DNA from 4 places in the Geobacillus sp. JS12 genome. Region 1 is predicted to be linked to each of the others. Evidence: riboswitches for the same ligand, from Rfam matches in the RefSeq annotation. Region 1 holds a riboswitch; each other region holds the start of a gene.

Region 1 (4,466 bases):
TGCCGTTTTTAATGCTGGTGATCGTCTTTGTAGCCATCGTCCCGAAATACAATGTGGCGACGTTCATTTTGATTATGAGCGCGTTTTTATGGACGGGCAAAGCCCGGCTCATTCGCGCCAAGACGCTTGCCGAGCGGGAATTGGACTATGTCAGCGCATCCAAGACGCTCGGGACGCCGGACTGGAAAATCATCTTGTTTCAAATTTTGCCGAACTTAAGCTCCATTATTATCGTCAATTTGACGTTGAACTTAGCCGGCAACATCGGCATTGAGTCAGGTCTTACATACTTGGGGTTCGGGCTGCCGGAAAGCACGCCAAGCCTTGGGACGCTGGTCAGTTATGCGACCAATCCCGATGTGCTGCAAAACAAATGGTGGGTATGGCTGCCTGCATCATTGCTCATTTTGGTGATGATGCTGTGCATAAATTTCATCGGCCAAGCGTTGAAACGCGCGGCTGATGCAAGACAACGATTAGGATAAAGGGGGAGAAAAACAGTGAAGCGAAAGTGGATGGCGGCGCTCGCCGCGCTCCTGCTCGTGCTGGCTGGGTGCACGGGCAAGTCGGAAACGACCGGCGGAAACAGCAATAAGGAAAAACCAGCGGCGCAAAAAGAAGACATCAGCAAATTCCCGATGACGGTGAAAAACGACGGGAAAATCATCGACGGCGGTGTGTTAAAATACGGCCTTGTGTCCGACACGCCGTTTGAAGGGACGCTCAGCTACGCATTCTACACAGGAGCGCCAGACGCCGAAATTTTGCAGTTTTTTGATGAGTCACTGTTCCGTACGAACGGCGACTACGAAATTACAAACGATGGCGCCGCAACGTATGAACTGTCCGACGACAAAAAGACGATGACGATTCGCATCAAGGACAACGTCAACTGGCATGACGGCCAGCCAGTGACGGCCGAAGACTTGGAGTACGCATACTTGGTTATCGGGAATAAGGATTACACAGGCGTCCGCTACGGTGATGCGCTCATCCAAGACATCGTAGGGATGGATGAGTACCATAGCGGCAAAGCCGATAAGATTGCTGGCATTAAAGTGATCGACAAAAAGACGTTGACGATCACATGGAAGCATGCAAATCCGTCTGTGTTAACCGGCATTTGGGCGTACCCGCTGCCGAAGCATTATTTGAAAGACGTGCCGATCAAACAGTTGGCGCAGTCGGATAAAATTCGGAAAAATCCAATCGGGTTCGGGCCGTTTAAAGTGAAGAAAATCGTTCCGGGCGAATCGGTCGAATTCGTCCGCAACGACGATTATTGGGCGGGCAAACCGAACTTGGACGGCGTCATTTTGAAAGTCGTCAGCCCGCAAGTGGTGTTGCAAGCGTTGAAAAAAGGGGACATCGATGTCGCCGAATTTCCAACCGACCAATACGTGAATGCAAAAGGAACGAAAAACCTGCAATTCATCGGCAGGATCGACTTGGCCTACAACTATATCGGCTTTAAACTCGGCCATTGGGATGCGAAAAAGCAAGAAAATGTGATGGACAATCCGAAATTCCAGAACAAAAAGCTGCGCCAAGCCATGGCGTACGCCATCAACAACCAAGAAGTGGCCGATCGCTTGTACCACGGCTTGCGCTTCCCGGCGACCACGCTGATCCCGCCGTCGTTCCCGGGATACCATGACAGCTCGATCAAAGGGTACACGTATAATCCGGAAAAAGCAAAACAGCTGCTTGATGAGGCCGGCTATAAAGATGTGGACGGCGACGGCTTGCGCGAAGATCCGAACGGCAAAAAGTTTACGATCAACTTTTTGGCGATGAGCGGCGGCGATATTGCCGAGCCGTTGGCGAAGTTTTACATGCAATGCTGGAAAGACGTTGGCTTGGATGTCCAATTGGTGGACGGCCGTCTGGCGGAGTTCAACTCGTTCTATGACATGGTTGAAAAAGATGACCCGAAAGTGGACGTTTACGCTGCCGCTTGGGCAACGGGAACGGACGTCGACCCGTATGGTCTGTACGGCCGCAACGTCATGTTCAACTACTCGCGTTGGGTGAACGAGAAAAATGATGAGCTGCTGGAAAAAGGCCATTCCGAGCAGGCGTTTGACAAGGAGTATCGCCGGAAAATTTACAGTGAGTGGCAAAAGCTGATGAACGAAGAAGTGCCGGTCATCCCGACATTGTATCGTTCGGCCATCTACGCAGTCAACAACCGCGTCGCCAACTTTACGGTTGACCCGAGCTCGAAGCTGACGTGGAAAGATGTCGGCGTCACGGCCGAGCAGCCGGAAGTGGCGGAATAAACAAAAAGCGATTGCCGCTATGGATTTGATATGGTAACATAAAAGACAAATGATCATACGTCTTATCAAGAGTGGGCGAGAGAACGGGCTTGATGACCCCACAGCAACCTGCCGCCGGCAAGGTGCTAACACCCGCAAAGCGGTCTCGCTTTGGATGATAAGAACGGCTGCCCCCTTTCGCATCATTCCGAGGCGAAAGGGGTTTTTGTCGATAGGGGTGAAGGGGAAATAGTGAAGAGGGACATGTCGATCCGAGCTTGCATGGCCGCTCATCTTCCTGTTGCAGCGTTCGCCGTTCATGTCATGCGCTGCGTGCAGGCGGAGCTGATTCGGTTTGACCCTGAAGCGGCGGTTTATGTCGACCGCGGGGGCGGATATACCCACTTGTATGGGAAAGCGCAAGGGACAACCTTTTCAGTGTTGTTGACCGACAGCGAGGCGGACGAATGGAAGGCGGACGGACCGTACGCCCTTGATCGCTACATATGGACAGAGCTTGGAAAAAAAGGGTTTTTCCAATGCGGATGACGCCGTATTTACAAGCTGTATGGTTAATGGAGTCATAGAAAGGAAGAGGACGAATGGCAGTCAAAAAATTTGAGCATGTCGGCATTCAAGTGAAAGACATCGAGACATCGAAAGCGTTTTATCAAAACGTCGTCGGCCTGGAGCTGCTCGACGAAATGATTCATACGAACGGAACGATGAAATTGGCGTTTTTAGGGATTGACGGCTCGATCGTCGTCGAGCTGATCGAAGGATACAACCCGGATTTGCCGACGGAAGGAAAAGTGCACCACGTGGCGTTTACGATCGAAGGCATCGAGCAGGAAAAAGAACGGCTTCAGTCGCTCGGCGTCCCGCTAGTGTGGGATGAAATTACAACGCTCCCAAACGGGGCGAAATACTTATTTTTCCTTGGTCCGGACGGCGAATGGATCGAGTTTTACGAGCCGGCGCAATGAACGAAGGGGAAGGTGGCCATACCGATGGCCGCCTTTTGCCGTGCAAGAAGGAAAATAGGGAGTGCACCGCGTATAGGTAAAGGGGAGAGGAGGAGAACAGATGGAGCCGCAAGTCATTCGCGCCATTCAAGACGACTACCCGGATGAATTCGCCTGGTGCTACGGCTGCGGACGGTTGAATGAGCAAGGCCATCATTTCCGCACCGGCTGGGACGGAGACAAAACGGTGACCGTCTATACGCCGCGCCCGGAACATACGGCGATCCCCGGGTTTGTGTACGGCGGGCTGATCGCCTCGCTCATCGACTGCCATGGCACCGGGTCGGCGGCGCTCGCCTTGCATCGGAAAAACGGCCATGAGCCGGGAAGCGGGGAAACGCCGCCGCGCTTTGTCACCGCGTCGCTTCATGTCGACTTTGTCAAGCCGACGCCGCATGGCGTGCCGCTTGTCGCCGTCGGAACGGTGACGGAGATTCACCCGAAAAAATGGCAAGTGGACACCGAGGTGTTCGCCAACGGCGAACTGTGCGCCCGCGGTCAAGTCGTCGCGGTCGTCATGCCGAAAACGTTTGTCCAGGGATGACAAGCAAACGAAAAGCGCCGGAGGGCGGCTGTTTTTGACAGCGCTTTCTCCGGCGCTTCGCTCGTTGTGCTCGATCCCGCTTGGGAAAAAGCGGACATCTTCACAAGTGACATGTTCATCCTTGGATGGCGGGGCGAAACAGGTTGCCGATCGAACGCTTCTAGGCATGGCTGCTGCCAACAGCCCGATTCAGTTGGACCGGTTTGGCGTCTGCCTCGGCGCCAGCGTTGCACTTCCCTTCCATAAACGAAAGCGCTTTTTTAAGGTTTATCCATAATCAGCACCGAGGAGGTCGCGCTCGCCACTTCTTTGCCGTTTTGCCGGACGACGGCGGTTACATAGGCGACGGTTTTTCCGAACCTTTCCACCCGCGCTTCCACTTCAGCTTCCCCTGCCGCCGCGGGGCGGTGAAACGTCGTCTGCAAGTTGATGGACGCGTGCAGCTGGTCATCGCGAAGCAAGGTGGTCACCGCATACGCCATGAGAATATCCGCCGCCGCTCCGACGAACCCGCCCATGATCACCCCGTTGCCGTTGAGGAGCGATTCATGGATCGTCCATACCCCTTTCGCATAGCCGTCCCGGGCTTCCGCCAGGCGGACGCCGAGCGTCTCATCGCACGGCGGCGGCGCGCTT
Region 2 (4,466 bases), 600 kb from region 1:
TTTCATGGTAGCGGCCTTCTTCATCCGGCAGCCCGGCGTTCGGATAGCAGCTGACCGCCGTGTCAGCGAGCGAGGCGAGCGTCCGCAAATGGTCGGTCATAAACTCCGGGCCGGTCGCGCAGTTTAAGCCGACGGCGATCGGCTTCATATGGCGCACCGAGATGAAAAACGCATCGATCGCCTGGCCGGCGAGCGTCGTGCCCATCGGCTCGATCGTGCCGGAAATCATGAGCGGCACGCGGCGGCCGACCGCCTCAAACGCCTTGGAAATGCCGAGAAATCCGGCTTTTACGTTCAACGTATCTTGGCACGTCTCCAGCAACAGAAGATCGACACCGCCCAACAGCAGCCCGCGCGCTTGTTCTTCATAGGCGGCGACGAGTTCCTCAAAGGTCGCGCCGCCTGTCACCGACAACGTCTTCGTCGTCGGCCCCATCGAACCAGCGACAAAGCGCGGCCAGTCGGGAGTTGAGAACGCCTCCGCCGCTTGTTTGGCGAGCTTGGCCGCTTCGATGTTCAACTCGAGCGCCAAATGCCCGAGGTTGTATTCATCGAGCACAATGCGCGTCGCCCCGAACGTGTTCGTTTCGATGATGTCAGCGCCCGCTTCCAAATACGCTTCGTGAATGCGGCGGATGACAGGCGGGGCGGTGAGGGTCAAATATTCGTTGCACCCTTCATACGCCTCGCCGCCAAAATCGGCGGCTGATAGGTTGGCGCTTTGGATCATCGTCCCCATCGCGCCGTCAATGACGAGAATTTTTCGCTGCAGCTGCTGTTCTAAGGTGATGTTAGCCATGAACAACCTTCCTTTCTTTGGCGGCCGCTTCTTTTTCGTGAATGTAGCGGACGAGCTCGACCGTCATGTCATAGCGCAAGAACGGCGTGATCAAATAAATGCCGTTAAACAAATCGAATGCCGCGTCAATGAGCGATTTGGCGATAGCGATGCCTTCCTTGGCTGCTTGCACCGGGTCACCGCTGCAGGCGGCCATGCGGGCGCGAATCTCGTCAGAGAGCGTAATGCCCGGCACTTCATGATGCAAAAAGTCGGCGTTGCGCGCGCTCACAAGCGGCATAATGCCGATGTAAATCGGTGTGTCAAGATGCTTGGTCGCTTCGTGCACTTCAACGATTTTCTCTTCCGAGTAAATCGGCTGGGTCAAGAAATAGTGGGCGCCGCATTGAATTTTTTTCTCCATTCGCTCAACTGCTTTATCCAAATGGCGGACGTTCGGGTTGAACGCAGCGCCGATCGAGAAGTTCGTTTTTTGCCCAAGCGGTTTGCCCGAGTACGACAGCCCTTCGTTAAACTGGCGGATCAAGCGGATCAAATCGAACGATGATAAATCATACACCGACGTTGCTCCTGGGAAGTCGCCGATTTTCGACGGGTCGCCGGTAATGGCGAGCACATCGGTGATGCCGAGCGTATGCAAGCCCATCAAATGCGACTGCAAGCCGATCAAATTGCGATCGCGGCATGTAATATGCACAAGCGGGCGGATGCCGAGCTGCTCCTTGATGATCGTGGCGACAGCGGCGTTGCTGATGCGCGGCGTGGCGAGCGAGTTGTCGGCCAACGTCAGCGCATCGATGCCGGCGTCATGGAGCGCTTTCGCCCCAGCAAGAAACTTGTCAATCCCCAATTTTTTCGGCGGATCCAGCTCCACAATGACCGAGCGGCGCGTGCGGGCAAGCTCGGGAAGCGGAGTCGGCGCGGGCCGCTCGGCTTGCACCGATACAGATGCCGTGCGCCTCTTCACCGTTTTTTCCGTCACCGGCGTTCGGTCGGAGAGCGCTTTTGCCATCGCTGCGATATGCTTCGGCGTCGTGCCGCAGCACCCGCCGATCAAGCGCACCCCTTGGTCGCGGAACGCTTTGGCTGTTTCCTCGAAATATTCAGCGTTCGTCTCATAGACAAGCCGGCCATCGCGGTAATCCGGGAGGCTGGCGTTCGGATACGCCGACAAAAACGCTCGATTTGGCAGCGGCACTTCCTCGAGCGACCGAAGCATATGATATGGACCGAGACGACAGTTCAGTCCGACGACATCGGCCCCGAGCGCCTCCAGGCGGATAAGGGCGTCCGCGAGCGGCGTGCCATCTTGCAAGACGCCGACTTCATGGAGCGACACATGGGCGATGATCGGCAAATCCGTTTCTTTGCGGGCGATGGCAAGCACCGTCTCCAACTCTTCCAAATCGTAATACGTCTCGAGCAACACGCCATCAACCCCTTCAGCCAGCAGGACAAACAGCTGCTCGCGAAACGTCCGTTTCACTTCTTCGAGCGTGACGACGCTTTTGTTTAACGTGCGCAGCCCCCCGATCGTCCCGAGCACGTACGCCCGCCCGTTCGCCGCTTGTTTCGCCAGCCTTACAGCGGCGCGGTTGATGGACGGCACCTCATCTTCAAGGCCGTAGCGCGCGAGTTTCACATAGTTGGCGCCGTATGTATTCGTCTGAATGACGTCGGCGCCCGCGGCGATATACGCTTCATGAATATGGACGATTTCGTCCGGATTCGATAGATTCAATTCTTCAAAACAACGGTCAATGCCGTGCGAATATAAAAGCGTCCCCATCGCTCCGTCAGCGATGAGAATGCGTTGTTTCAACTCATCGAGCAGCCCCACATTTGATTCCCCCGTTTCCTTAAAGTAAAAGAAAAAAGTCTTCTAAGAAGAAGACTTTTCGTTCGCTTCTTCTTATCTTCCAGGCATCCGCCTGTCTGGATTTAGCACCTTGGCCGCGGGCCAGGTTGCTGAGGGTTCACCGGGCCAGTCCCTCCCCCTCTCTTGATAAGAATGTCCGTATGCAATTGTGCGGTGACGTTTTGATGATTACTATATAATTTAATGTATTTTTCGAAATTATTCAATACGGTGAAGCAAGGAAATTTCAAAAAAGAATTTCTTGGATCAACGCTTACCTTGTACCAAGCTCTTAAAAGCATCTCTGTTTCATTTCAATAGCACGAAATATGTCGAAATGTGTAAAAAAAGGTAAAATTGTCGAACGATTTCTCTTTTTTTTTTTAGAGTCAAGGTGTATGATTAAAATGGATGATATTAACAAGGAATTTACTAGAAACCGCATCGCAGACAGGAGTGAAGTGGGTGAAACAATGGTCGTGGCCGTATTTTATTCTGATTAGCCTGCCGCTTGTTGTGTTGATTGGAGTTGCTTTTCGCCTAAAAGCGGCCAGCATGCCCATCAAAATAGGATTTATTGTATTGGTGCTGCTTTACGGCGGGGTTTATTCTCGTTTAGTGCGAAGGATGAGATAGACACAGAATGTTTTTGAAAAAAGTTTTGATCGATTATCATTTACTGGAAGAAAGTGATAGGTTATGAGTTTGCTGGCGCTTGTTGCCGGGACGCTCGGCGTGTCGCAGTCAATCGCGACGACGGTTGTTTCGATTGTGTTGACCGGCTCCACTCTTATTTCTATTATTCTTGGGATCACCGCTATTTTATCAGGTGGAGTCGACGCCATTTTGGAAATTGGGTGGTCAACTTTTGTCGCGACGGTGAAAAAAATAGTGGCGGAACGAGGAAAAGCGGCAGCGATTGCATGGTAAAAGGCAAAACGGCAGGGGAAAAACTCCCTGCCGTTCCTAATGAGTAAATCAATGTGGGGGAAGAGAAGTGAAACTCGTATGGCTGTTATATCAACAACGACAACGAAGTAGTTTGGCCCCATTGCAGAAAAAATCGCCTTTTTCTCCAAAGATGACCATGTTCTTGGTGGAAGCGGCGAAATGGCTTGTTTCGGGGATATTGGTTGTGATCATTTGCACTCGATCATTTATCATGTTTCGTCCTTCTGCGATTATGGCGTTTCTCTTTTTTATGTCTGTCAGTCCTTTAATAGGAGTTTTGCTTGAGTCCAAAGAGGCATTGCAACGTCAATACCATTATCATTATGTGCGTCTGTCTGGGGTGCGGGATGACGAGGTATGGCGGCGATTGCTCAAAATCCACTATGCTGTGTCGCTTTTGCGGCTATTGCCGATTTGGTTGCCTCCTTCAATTGGGTTGATGGTGATGTTCGGGATCACAGGCGCATCATTAGTATGGTTTGGACATACGATGTTGTTGCTTCTTTATGTGACATCGCATATAGTGCGTGGCTCAACTTTTAGAGCGATGGGCGCATTTTCTGCCTTTTTCTTTCGAATGGCATCATTCGCGATTGGTTATGTCGTGCTTGCGGCGATTATGCCGTTGCTGCAATTGTCCCGCCAAGCGGTTCGAATGTATGGGTTGTCGCTCTCTTATCTTGTGTATATGGATGGTTATGTTGCTCATTGGCAACAGCTGTTTTATGAACGCATGACAAGTTGGGGGGAAGGGTGGTCATTTTCAAGTACAGCTTTATCATTCATCGGTGCTGGATTCGCTCTGTTGGCTTTGATTTGTTTTTCTTTCACTCGTGCGTCTCATTCTGACAAGGCAGC
Region 3 (4,466 bases), 380 kb from region 1:
GCTCCGGCAGTTTGGCAATGTCCCAATGTTCGTACAAGACGCCTTGGCTGTTTAAAAAGGCGCGCACATTCTCCTCTCCTGTAATCACTTCACCTGTTTTTCTCACTTTGATGACGGCCATGTCAAAATCCCCCTTCTAAAAGATGTATATTAACCAACCGGCAGGCCGGCCCGTTGCAAAAGCAGCCGCTTCACCTGCCAGCTGAACAAAAACTCCCACGCTTCCAAATGTTTTTTCGCTTCAAACGCCGTTCGTCCCCAGACGGTAATGCCGTGGTTGTGGATCAACACGGCGCCGGCATCGCCATGAACATGGTTCGCAAACTCCCGAGCCAGCATCGGGATGTCGGCGTCATTGTTAATGATCGGGATGCGCACTGCGGCGTTTTCTTCCCAAATGCCAAACGCCTTGATGATTTCCTGGCCGGAAAAGACTGCTTCCCCGTTTGACGCATACAGTTCAGAAATCAAATTGTTGTCCACGGTATGAACGTGCAAGACGCAACCGGCGTTTGTGCGGTTGTAAATTTCCACATGCAGCAGCGTCTCCGCTGATGGCTTTAAATGTGTTTTCTCCGCTGGTCGGCCGGCAGCGTCAACGAGCAAGAAGTCCTCATCCGTTTGCTTCCGCTTATCCTTGCCGCTCGCTGTCACCAAAAACGTCAACGGGTCGTCCGTCACTTTGATCGACAAATTGCCGCTTGTTGCGAAAAACCAATCGCGGGCGGCGAGCTCGGCTTTCACTTCCGCAAGCTCGTTCCACTTTTTCACGACGATGCTCATACGATCACCTCCATTCGCTGCAACGCATCCATCACGTCAAAAAACGTCGCAAATGGCGCGTGCGGCAGGTCAAGCTCTTGACATTTTTCAAGCAGAAAATCGCGCGCCAGCACATAGTCGGCTTGCCTGGCCACCGCCAAGTCGGTGATCGAATCGCCGATGACGACGTGATACCCGTCCGGGCGGGCAAGCCTGCGCAATAGCGACGGCTTGCAGCAGCCGCAGCCGTTTTGGCACCGGCTGTCACATGCATGCGGCCATGTGATGCGGATCGTCTCACCGCTGAAATCGGAGCCGTTGCAAAAAATCCGCTCCGGTTCAATGAGCCCTTCAAGCAGCGGATAGACGAAAAAGTCGATGCCGCCGCTCACGATATAGAGCGGGATGCTTTGCTCTTTTGTCCACGCGACAAACTCGCGGAAACCTTCGCGCAAGCGGGCGGTGCTAAGCAAAAAGTCAACAATCTCCCCTTTCAGCGCTGACGGAAGAAGCGAAAACATTTTTCCGACGCCTTCCTGAACGGAGATGCGCTGGGCGAGAATGTCGTCCTTTAGCGCCTCCCACTCCGGCGGGGCGAACTGTTTCATAATCGCGATGATGTTGTCGTTTTCCGTGATCGTGCCGTCAAAATCGCAAAAAAGAACGAGTTGTTTCGTCATGCTTCCACCTCAATAGCGCCCCAGCGGTCGATCGCCTTTTGCAGCGCTTCGTTTTCTGCTGCCGCCGCACGCAGTGGACGGCCGGCCAGCGCCGCGTCGATGGCAGCGCGAAACGCCCGTCCGCCGCCGATCGCCCCGTCCGGGTGGCCGTGAATGCCGCCGCCGGCGTTGACGACGCTGTCAAGGCCGAAATCGCGGACAAGGAGCGGCACCAAGCCCGGGTGAATGCCGGCCGACGGAACCGGAAATGCCCGAGCGAACGGCTCTTGGTCGTCGGTGAGCGCCCTTGCGATGCCAAGCGCCTGCTCACGCTCCAAGGCGACGCTGCCATACGGCGACGGGAACAGGACAAAGTCGGCGCCGGCGAGCCGCAAAAGCTTTCCAAGCCAAAGCGAAGGAGCCACCCCATAAAACTCCGACGGCGTAACGGCGCCGCTGAACGCCGGGTGAGCCATAATCGGCACCGCAATCTCCTCGTCTTCACGCAACGCTTGCAGCACATCAAGCCCATAAGCGAAGACGTTAAACAACAGCACATCAGCGCCAAGCTCGGCGGCTCGTTTCGCTTTGTCCTTTAACGCAAACGTTTTGCCGGTCAAGTTGACGGCATACAACGTCCGCTTGCCCGTTTGTTCGTACACTTCCTGAAGCGCCGTCTTGCCCTCGGTGATCCGCTTTTCAAACGGAAGAAGTTCGCTGTCAAACAAAATTTCGTCATCTTTCACCAAGTCAACGCCGCCAAGCGCTTGCTTTTTCAACTCTGATGTCAAATACGCCAAATCGCGGCCGACGATGCCTTTGAAAATGCTCATCAACAACGGGCGGTCGTACACTCCGACCTTTTCGCGAATGCCGGCGATGCCAAAGCGCGGCCCGGGAAACTGCCGCTTCCATTCATCCGGAAACTCTAAATCAAGCAGCCGCACTTCACCGTCGAGCGACAGCTTGCCAAATGTCGTCACCAACAAGGCCGGCAGATCGGCGCTGAAGTTGACTGTCGGGTAGGCGATTTTGACGATCGCCCGCTTCAGCCGCTTGCCGAAGTACGCGTTTACCCGCTCGCTTTCGCCAAGCTCTTCGATCGCAACGACTTCCCCTTTATGTTTGCGGAGCTGGTCTTGCTCTAATGCCGGCAAGTCCGTCCATGTGCCAACCGTCAAGCCGAGCGCGATCCCTTCGGCCTTTTTGCGAATGTCTTTCTCGTCATGAAGCAAATACGTCGCAATGACTGCACTCATCGCCCATCCCTCTTTCAATATATGGCGAAATAAAAAAGCCCCTTCCTAAGAAGAGGCGTCATTCAGTCATGGCGCTCTTCTTATCTCTCAGCGTTTCCGCTGCAAGAATTAGCACCGTGCTTGGCGCGCGCCAAGCCGGTTGCCGGGCTTCATTGGGCTCGTCCCTCCGCCTGCTCTTGATAAGAAAGCCTGCTCGTTTATGCACTTGTCAAGCAATTGGCAAATTTACTTTGAATTATGCCATCACCGATTGGCGTTGTCAATCATTTTTCAAAAATTTTTTTCAAACAATCCAAGGCGGCCGATCCGCTCCGCTGCTTCGCGAAGCCGCGCTTCATCGGTCAAGAGGCCGACGCGCACATACCCTTCGCCGTGCTCGCCGAACCCGATGCCTGGGGCGACGGCGACATGCGCCCGCTCAAGCAGCATGTCGGCAAACTCAGCGGATGATATGCCTTTTGGCAGCGGAAGCCAGGCGAAAAACGACCCGGATGGCGCCTGCACCTCCCAGCCGATGTCGCGCAAAGCATGAATAAACGTATTGCGGCGCGCCTCGTACAAGGCAACGAGCTCCGCGACGCAGTCTTGCGGACCAAGGAGCGCCGCGGCGGCCGCTTCCTGGATGGCGCCGAACAAGCTGACATACAAATGATCCTGCAAAAGCTCAAGCGCCCGAATGATCCGCTCGTTGCCGACGGCAAACGCCACACGCCAGCCGGCCATATTGTATGTTTTCGAAAACGTATAAATTTCGACGCCGACGTCTTTCGCCCCATCGACTTCCAGGAAGCTGACCGGTTTCCGGCCGTCAAAGCCGATCGCCCCATAAGCGAAATCGTGCACGACGGCAATGCCGTGCTTGGCGGCAAACGCCACCGTCTCCGCGAAAAATTCCTTTGTCGCCGTTGCGCCGGTCGGGTTGTTCGGATAGTTTAAAAACATCAGTTTCGCCCGGTCGGCCACTGCCGCCGGAATGGCTTCATAGTCCGGCAAAAAACCGTTTTCCGCAACAAGCGGCATCATCTCCATCCGTGCGCGGGCGAGCGCGATTCCCGACCAATAGTCCGGGTAGCCCGGGTCCGGGACAAGCACTACATCGCCCGGGTTGACGAGGCAAAGCGGCAACTCGACAAGCCCGGCTTTGCCGCCGAACAAAATGGCGACCTCGCGGGCCGGGTCGATCGTCACCCCGTACTCGCGCGCGTAAAACGCGGCGATGGCTTCTTTCAAAAAGAAGTAGCCTTGAAACGGCGAATATTTATGGTATTTCGGATTGGCCGCCGCCCGTTGCATCGCCTCAACGATATGCTTTGGCGTCGGCTGATCCGGGTTGCCTTGCCCTAAATTGATCACGTCGCATCCGGCCTTGATTTTCTCCCCGACTTTTGCGACAAGCGAGGCGAAAAATTGCTTTGGCAGCTGCTCAAGCAACTCGGAAAAAGGAATTTCCATCGTCATCGCCCACACCTTCTTAAAAAATTCTTGAAATTCTAGTGCAACATCATATATCGTAAAAAGCAAAATGTAAAGCAAAATTTTTTCGAGGTGAAAACTCATGACGATCCGCATCGCCTGCCTCCAGCTTGATATTGCGTTTGGCGACCCGAACGAAAACGAACGGCGCGCGGAAAGCGCCATTGAATCGGCCGTCAAGGACGGCGCGAATATCATCGTGCTGCCGGAATTATGGACGACCGGCTACGATTTGACGCGCCTAGATGAGATTGCCGACGAAGGCGCCGAACGGGCCAAAGCGTTCGCCTCCCGCCTAGCGCAAGCACACAGC
Region 4 (4,466 bases), 460 kb from region 1:
GGTCTCCTCGAAGTGCACATCTTGCAGCTTCAGCTGGCTGTAGACGTCCGCATATTCTGCGCCCGGCAAATCGCGGCCGATCGTAATGTGAGGTACGAACACAAACTCCGGCTTTCCGGCGAACAAGCCGCTGTGCAGTTGTTCATGAAGGCGCTCGAGCACGTCGTTTGGCTCCACCTTCAAATAAATGATGTTGCTTGTCGGATAAAACGAGCTGAATTTCGTCACTTTGATCGGAATGGGAGGTGTTTCCGCCGCAATGCGGCGCAACTCTTTCGCCATTTTTTTTATTTGCTCCTCATCCGCTTCAAATGGGTATTTCAGCGTAATATGCGGAGGGATGAGGGCGTAATGGCTGTCGTACCGTTTCCGGTACGAGTTGGCGAAGTCTTGAATCCGTTTTGGCGGAAAGATCACAATGCCGTACTTCATTTTGTTTTCCCTCCTTGAACCAGTTCTTTTTCCACGCGCAGGAAACGCACGGAATGGATGCGGCGGCTTCGACATCTTTGAAGTTGCTCCGTTTTGTCCTATAACGATAAAATAGCGGCTACGGCTCGGGGGACATCCGGCTGCCAATACGTCCACGCATGACCGCCTTCGAACTCATGGTACGTATAAGCAAACCGTTTTTCCATAAACAAGTCCGCGCCATTCGATTCGGGGTGATAAAATCGCGCACATGGCCATCCGTCGTTTTCACCGCTGTCTCCTCTGTGCCAACAGAATGGTAAAGCGAAAGGAGCGATGGATCGCGGAATGAGCGGATGCGCGCCAATACCGAGTCATCGATATAGGGGGACTGCATGGCGATTTTCCCAAATGTATGCGGATACAACAACCCGGCTAGAAGCGACACCGTTCCGCCGAGCGAATCGCCGATCAGCGCCCGGCCTTTGCCCATTTGGTATGTCGGCAGTTCGCGGTCCAAAAACGGGACGAGTTCATGGGCTAAAAAACGAAGGTATGCTTCGTGCTTTCGGCCTTCCGGGTGGTATTTCTCGTAGCGGTCGTTGACGTTCCGATACGGGATGCCGACGACGATCGTCCGGTCGATTGTTCCTTCTGCCATCAGCGTTTCGATGACGGTTTTCATTTTTCCATACATAAAATAATCTTTGCCATCTTGCGCGATTAATAAAGAATATTTGTAAAGCGGCGAAAAATTGCTTGGCAAGTAGACGAGCAGTTCGATTTCTTCTTGCAGCTCTCCGCTGTACAACTTGCAGTCGCGCATCGTTCCTGTTGCTGTCGCCATGACCATCCTCCATGAAAGCGTAAGTTCATCTGTTATTGTAACATATTTGCGCCAAAAGATGTTAACGAAGGGCTCGAATTTTTTGCGAATTTGCCGAATCGTGCCATTCACAAAAAAATGGCTTGCAAAAACGGGGGGAATGCGCTACATTTTTTATTAAAATTAGAAAAATTGAATACGCGTCTCATTCTTATCAAGAGAAGCGGAGGGAACTGGCCCAATGAAGCTTCAGCAACCAGCCGCCCGGCGGCCAGGTGCTAAATCCAGCGAATTGAGCATTCAATTCGGCAGATAAGAAGAAGCATGACCATGTGCGTATGGAAAAGTCTTCTTCTTAGAAGACTTTTTTTATTTACTCAAGCGGCCGCTCCCATCAACCGCGAGGCGGTCTAGGACCAAGGCCCTCGGCCGCTGCCCGACAGACAGCGGCGCTTCGTTGGGCGTCAAATGGTCGGCCGTTGATCCATGATGGAATTTTCAGCAGAAGGAGAGAGATGAGATGGAGAAACTGGAGACGTTGTTAGCGCAAATTGGCAATCGGAGCGAAACGGTGACGGGGACGGTCAACCCGCCCGTCTATTTCTCGACCGCCTACCGCCATGCTGGCATCGGAGAGTCGACCGGGTTTGACTATATCCGCACCGGCAACCCAACGCGCAAAATCGTCGAAGAAGCGATCGCGAGACTGGAAGGCGGCGACCAAGGCTATGCGTTCAGCTCCGGCATGGCCGCCATTCAGACGGTGCTCGCCTTGTTTGAGAGCGGAGACGAGTTTCTCGTATCGGCCGACCTTTACGGCGGCACGTACCGCCTGTTTGAGCGCGGCTGGCGCAAGTACGGTCTCGGCTTTCATTACGTCGATTTTGCTGATCTTGCCGCGGTGGAAGCGTGTATCACCGAAAAAACGAAAGCCATCTTTTTGGAAACGCCGACGAACCCATTGATGCAGGAGGCGGATATTTCGGCGGTCGCCAAGCTCGCCAAACGGCATGGGCTGCTGCTGATCGTCGATAACACGTTTTACACGCCGGTGCTCCAACGCCCAATCGAACAAGGAGCGGATATTGTCATCCACAGCGCCACGAAATATTTAGGCGGCCATAACGATGTGCTGGCCGGCCTTGTCGTCGCCAAGGGCGAAGATCTCTGTCAACGCTTGGCCGAGTACCAGAACGCCATCGGCGCGGTGTTGTCGCCGTTTGATTCATGGCTGCTCATTCGCGGGATGAAAACGTTGGCTCTCCGGATGCGTCAACATGAAGAAAACGCCAAGCGCATCAGCGCGTTTTTGCGCGAACATGAAGATGTCACGGATGTGTTGTATCCAGGGAGAGGCGGGATGCTGTCGTTCCGGATTGCCGATGAAAAGTGGGTGAACGGGTTTTTAAAAAGCTTGCGCCTCATTACGTTCGCGGAAAGCCTGGGCGGAGTCGAAAGCTTCATCACGTACCCAGCGACGCAGACGCATGCGGACATTCCTGAGGAAATCCGCATCCAAAACGGTATTTGCAACCGGCTGCTCCGTTTCTCGGTCGGCATTGAGCATGCGGATGATTTAATCGCCGATTTGGCGCAGGCATTGAAAAACATGAAAGAGGTGTAAGCGATGGAACAGGAATGGGCGTTTTCGACGAAACTACTCCATAACGAATGGAAAGTCGACCGCGAGACGGGGGCGGTGAGCGTGCCGATCCAGCACGCCTCCACGTTCCATCAGTTCGATTTCGACACGTTCGGCAAATACGACTACAGCCGCTCCGGCAACCCGACGCGCGAGGCGCTCGAGGAAACGATCGCGGCGTTAGAAGGCGGAACGCGCGGGTTTGCGTTCGCTTCTGGCATGGCGGCTATTTCAACGGCGTTTTTGCTCTTGTCCCGAGGCGACCACGTCCTCGTGACTGAAGACGTCTACGGCGGCACGTACCGGATGATCACGGAAGTGTTGACCCGCTTTGGCATCGAGCATACGTTCGTTGATATGACCGATTTGCGCGCCGTGGCCGAAAACATCCGGCCGAACACGAAAGTCATTTATATGGAAACGCCGTCCAATCCGCTGTTAAAAGTGACCGATATTCAAGGCGTCGTCAAGTTGGCGAAGGCGCATGGCTGTTTGACATTCTTGGATAATACGTTCATGACGCCGGCGCTGCAGCGGCCGCTTGACCTTGGCGTCGATATTGTCCTTCACAGCGCCACGAAATTTTTAGCCGGCCATAGCGACGTCGTCGCCGGGCTGGCGGTCGTGAAAGATGAAGAGTTGGGAAAAGAGCTGTACAAACTGCAAAACGCATTTGGCGCTGTCCTTGGCGTCCAAGATGCGTGGCTTGTGCTGCGCGGATTAAAAACGCTCCACGTCCGGCTGAAGCAGTCATCCGAATCCGCCCTAGCCATCGCTGAGTATTTGGCGCGCCATCCGAAAGTGGAAGACGTGTATTACCCGGGGCTTTCGCACCACCCAGGCCATGACATCCAGCGCCATCAGGCGGCCGGGTTTGGCGCTGTGCTGTCGTTCCGCTTAGCCGATGAAGACGCGGCTCGGACGTTCGTCCGCAACGTCCGTCTGCCCGTGTTCGCCGTCAGCCTTGGCGCCGTCGAATCAATTTTGTCGTACCCGGCGAAAATGTCGCACGCCGCCATGCCGAAAGACGAGCGGCTCCGCCGCGGCATTACCGACGGCTTGCTGCGGCTGAGCGTCGGGCTGGAGGATGTGAACGATTTGATCGCCGATTTCGAGCAGGCGCTGTCGTTCGTGAAAGAGCGGCCGTCGGTTTCAACGCCATAGCAATCAGCCCGCCAAGCCTTCAAAGCTTGGCGGGCGGGTCAAGATGCCGCTGAGGTTGACAACAGCTTCTCCTCTTGTAAGTGTTTCAAAAAGAGGTCGACGAGTTCGCTGTCCCACTGCGTTCCCTTTCCTTTTCTCAAGATGTCCGCCGCTTGACGAATATCCATACCTTTTCGGTACGGGCGATCGGAAGTCATGGCGTCAAACGCATCGGCCACGGCGATGATTTTGCCAAACAACGGAATGTCGTCGCCTGCTAAGCCATCCGGATATCCCTTGCCATCGATGCGTTCGTGATGGGAGCGTATGCCGGCTAGAAGCGGTTCGATCGGTTCGATCGGCCTGACTTCCCGCAAAATGGCCTCCCCAAGGGCGGGGTGTTTTTTGATCCAGGCAAATTCGTCATCGCTTAATTTTCCGTCT

What was found. A riboswitch is a leader RNA that binds a small molecule or an ion and turns the genes downstream of it on or off. The one in region 1 is predicted to bind S-adenosylmethionine.
Region 2: another riboswitch for S-adenosylmethionine. It lies ahead of A0V43_RS00980 (bifunctional homocysteine S-methyltransferase/methylenetetrahydrofolate reductase); the one in region 1 lies ahead of A0V43_RS03950 (hypothetical protein).
Region 3: another riboswitch for S-adenosylmethionine. It lies ahead of mtnW (2,3-diketo-5-methylthiopentyl-1-phosphate enolase); the one in region 1 lies ahead of A0V43_RS03950 (hypothetical protein).
Region 4: another riboswitch for S-adenosylmethionine. It lies ahead of A0V43_RS01735 (methionine biosynthesis PLP-dependent protein); the one in region 1 lies ahead of A0V43_RS03950 (hypothetical protein).

Annotation. Positions count from the first base shown of each region.
Region 1 is NZ_CP014749.1:777,535-782,000, forward strand. Features, by position in the region: gene A0V43_RS03940 (ABC transporter permease) at 1-485, shown strand, start outside; gene opp4A (oligopeptide ABC transporter substrate-binding protein) at 501-2,282, shown strand; SAM riboswitch class I at 2,342-2,446, shown strand; partial or broken gene A0V43_RS03950 (hypothetical protein) at 2,526-2,848, shown strand; gene A0V43_RS03955 (VOC family protein) at 2,864-3,247, shown strand; gene A0V43_RS03960 (PaaI family thioesterase) at 3,348-3,830, shown strand; gene A0V43_RS03965 (hypothetical protein) at 3,865-4,107, shown strand; gene A0V43_RS03970 (PaaI family thioesterase) at 4,091-4,466, opposite strand, start outside.
Region 2 is NZ_CP014749.1:180,040-184,505, forward strand. Features, by position in the region: gene metH (methionine synthase) at 1-799, opposite strand, end outside; gene A0V43_RS00980 (bifunctional homocysteine S-methyltransferase/methylenetetrahydrofolate reductase) at 792-2,639, opposite strand; SAM riboswitch class I at 2,709-2,811, opposite strand; gene A0V43_RS19625 (hypothetical protein) at 3,123-3,293, shown strand; gene A0V43_RS00985 (uberolysin/carnocyclin family circular bacteriocin) at 3,357-3,587, shown strand; gene A0V43_RS00990 (hypothetical protein) at 3,886-4,466, shown strand, end outside.
Region 3 is NZ_CP014749.1:399,233-403,698, reverse strand. Features, by position in the region: gene A0V43_RS02080 (1,2-dihydroxy-3-keto-5-methylthiopentene dioxygenase) at 1-121, opposite strand, end outside; gene A0V43_RS02075 (methylthioribulose 1-phosphate dehydratase) at 151-783, opposite strand; gene mtnX (2-hydroxy-3-keto-5-methylthiopentenyl-1-phosphate phosphatase) at 780-1,442, opposite strand; gene mtnW (2,3-diketo-5-methylthiopentyl-1-phosphate enolase) at 1,439-2,680, opposite strand; SAM riboswitch class I at 2,758-2,866, opposite strand; gene A0V43_RS02060 (pyridoxal phosphate-dependent aminotransferase) at 2,951-4,138, opposite strand; gene A0V43_RS02055 (carbon-nitrogen family hydrolase) at 4,236-4,466, shown strand, end outside.
Region 4 is NZ_CP014749.1:321,157-325,622, forward strand. Features, by position in the region: gene A0V43_RS01725 (YjcG family protein) at 1-432, opposite strand, end outside; partial or broken gene A0V43_RS01730 (alpha/beta hydrolase) at 531-1,258, opposite strand; SAM riboswitch class I at 1,446-1,556, shown strand; gene A0V43_RS01735 (methionine biosynthesis PLP-dependent protein) at 1,758-2,861, shown strand; gene metC (cystathionine beta-lyase) at 2,865-4,043, shown strand; gene A0V43_RS01745 (HD-GYP domain-containing protein) at 4,082-4,466, opposite strand, start outside.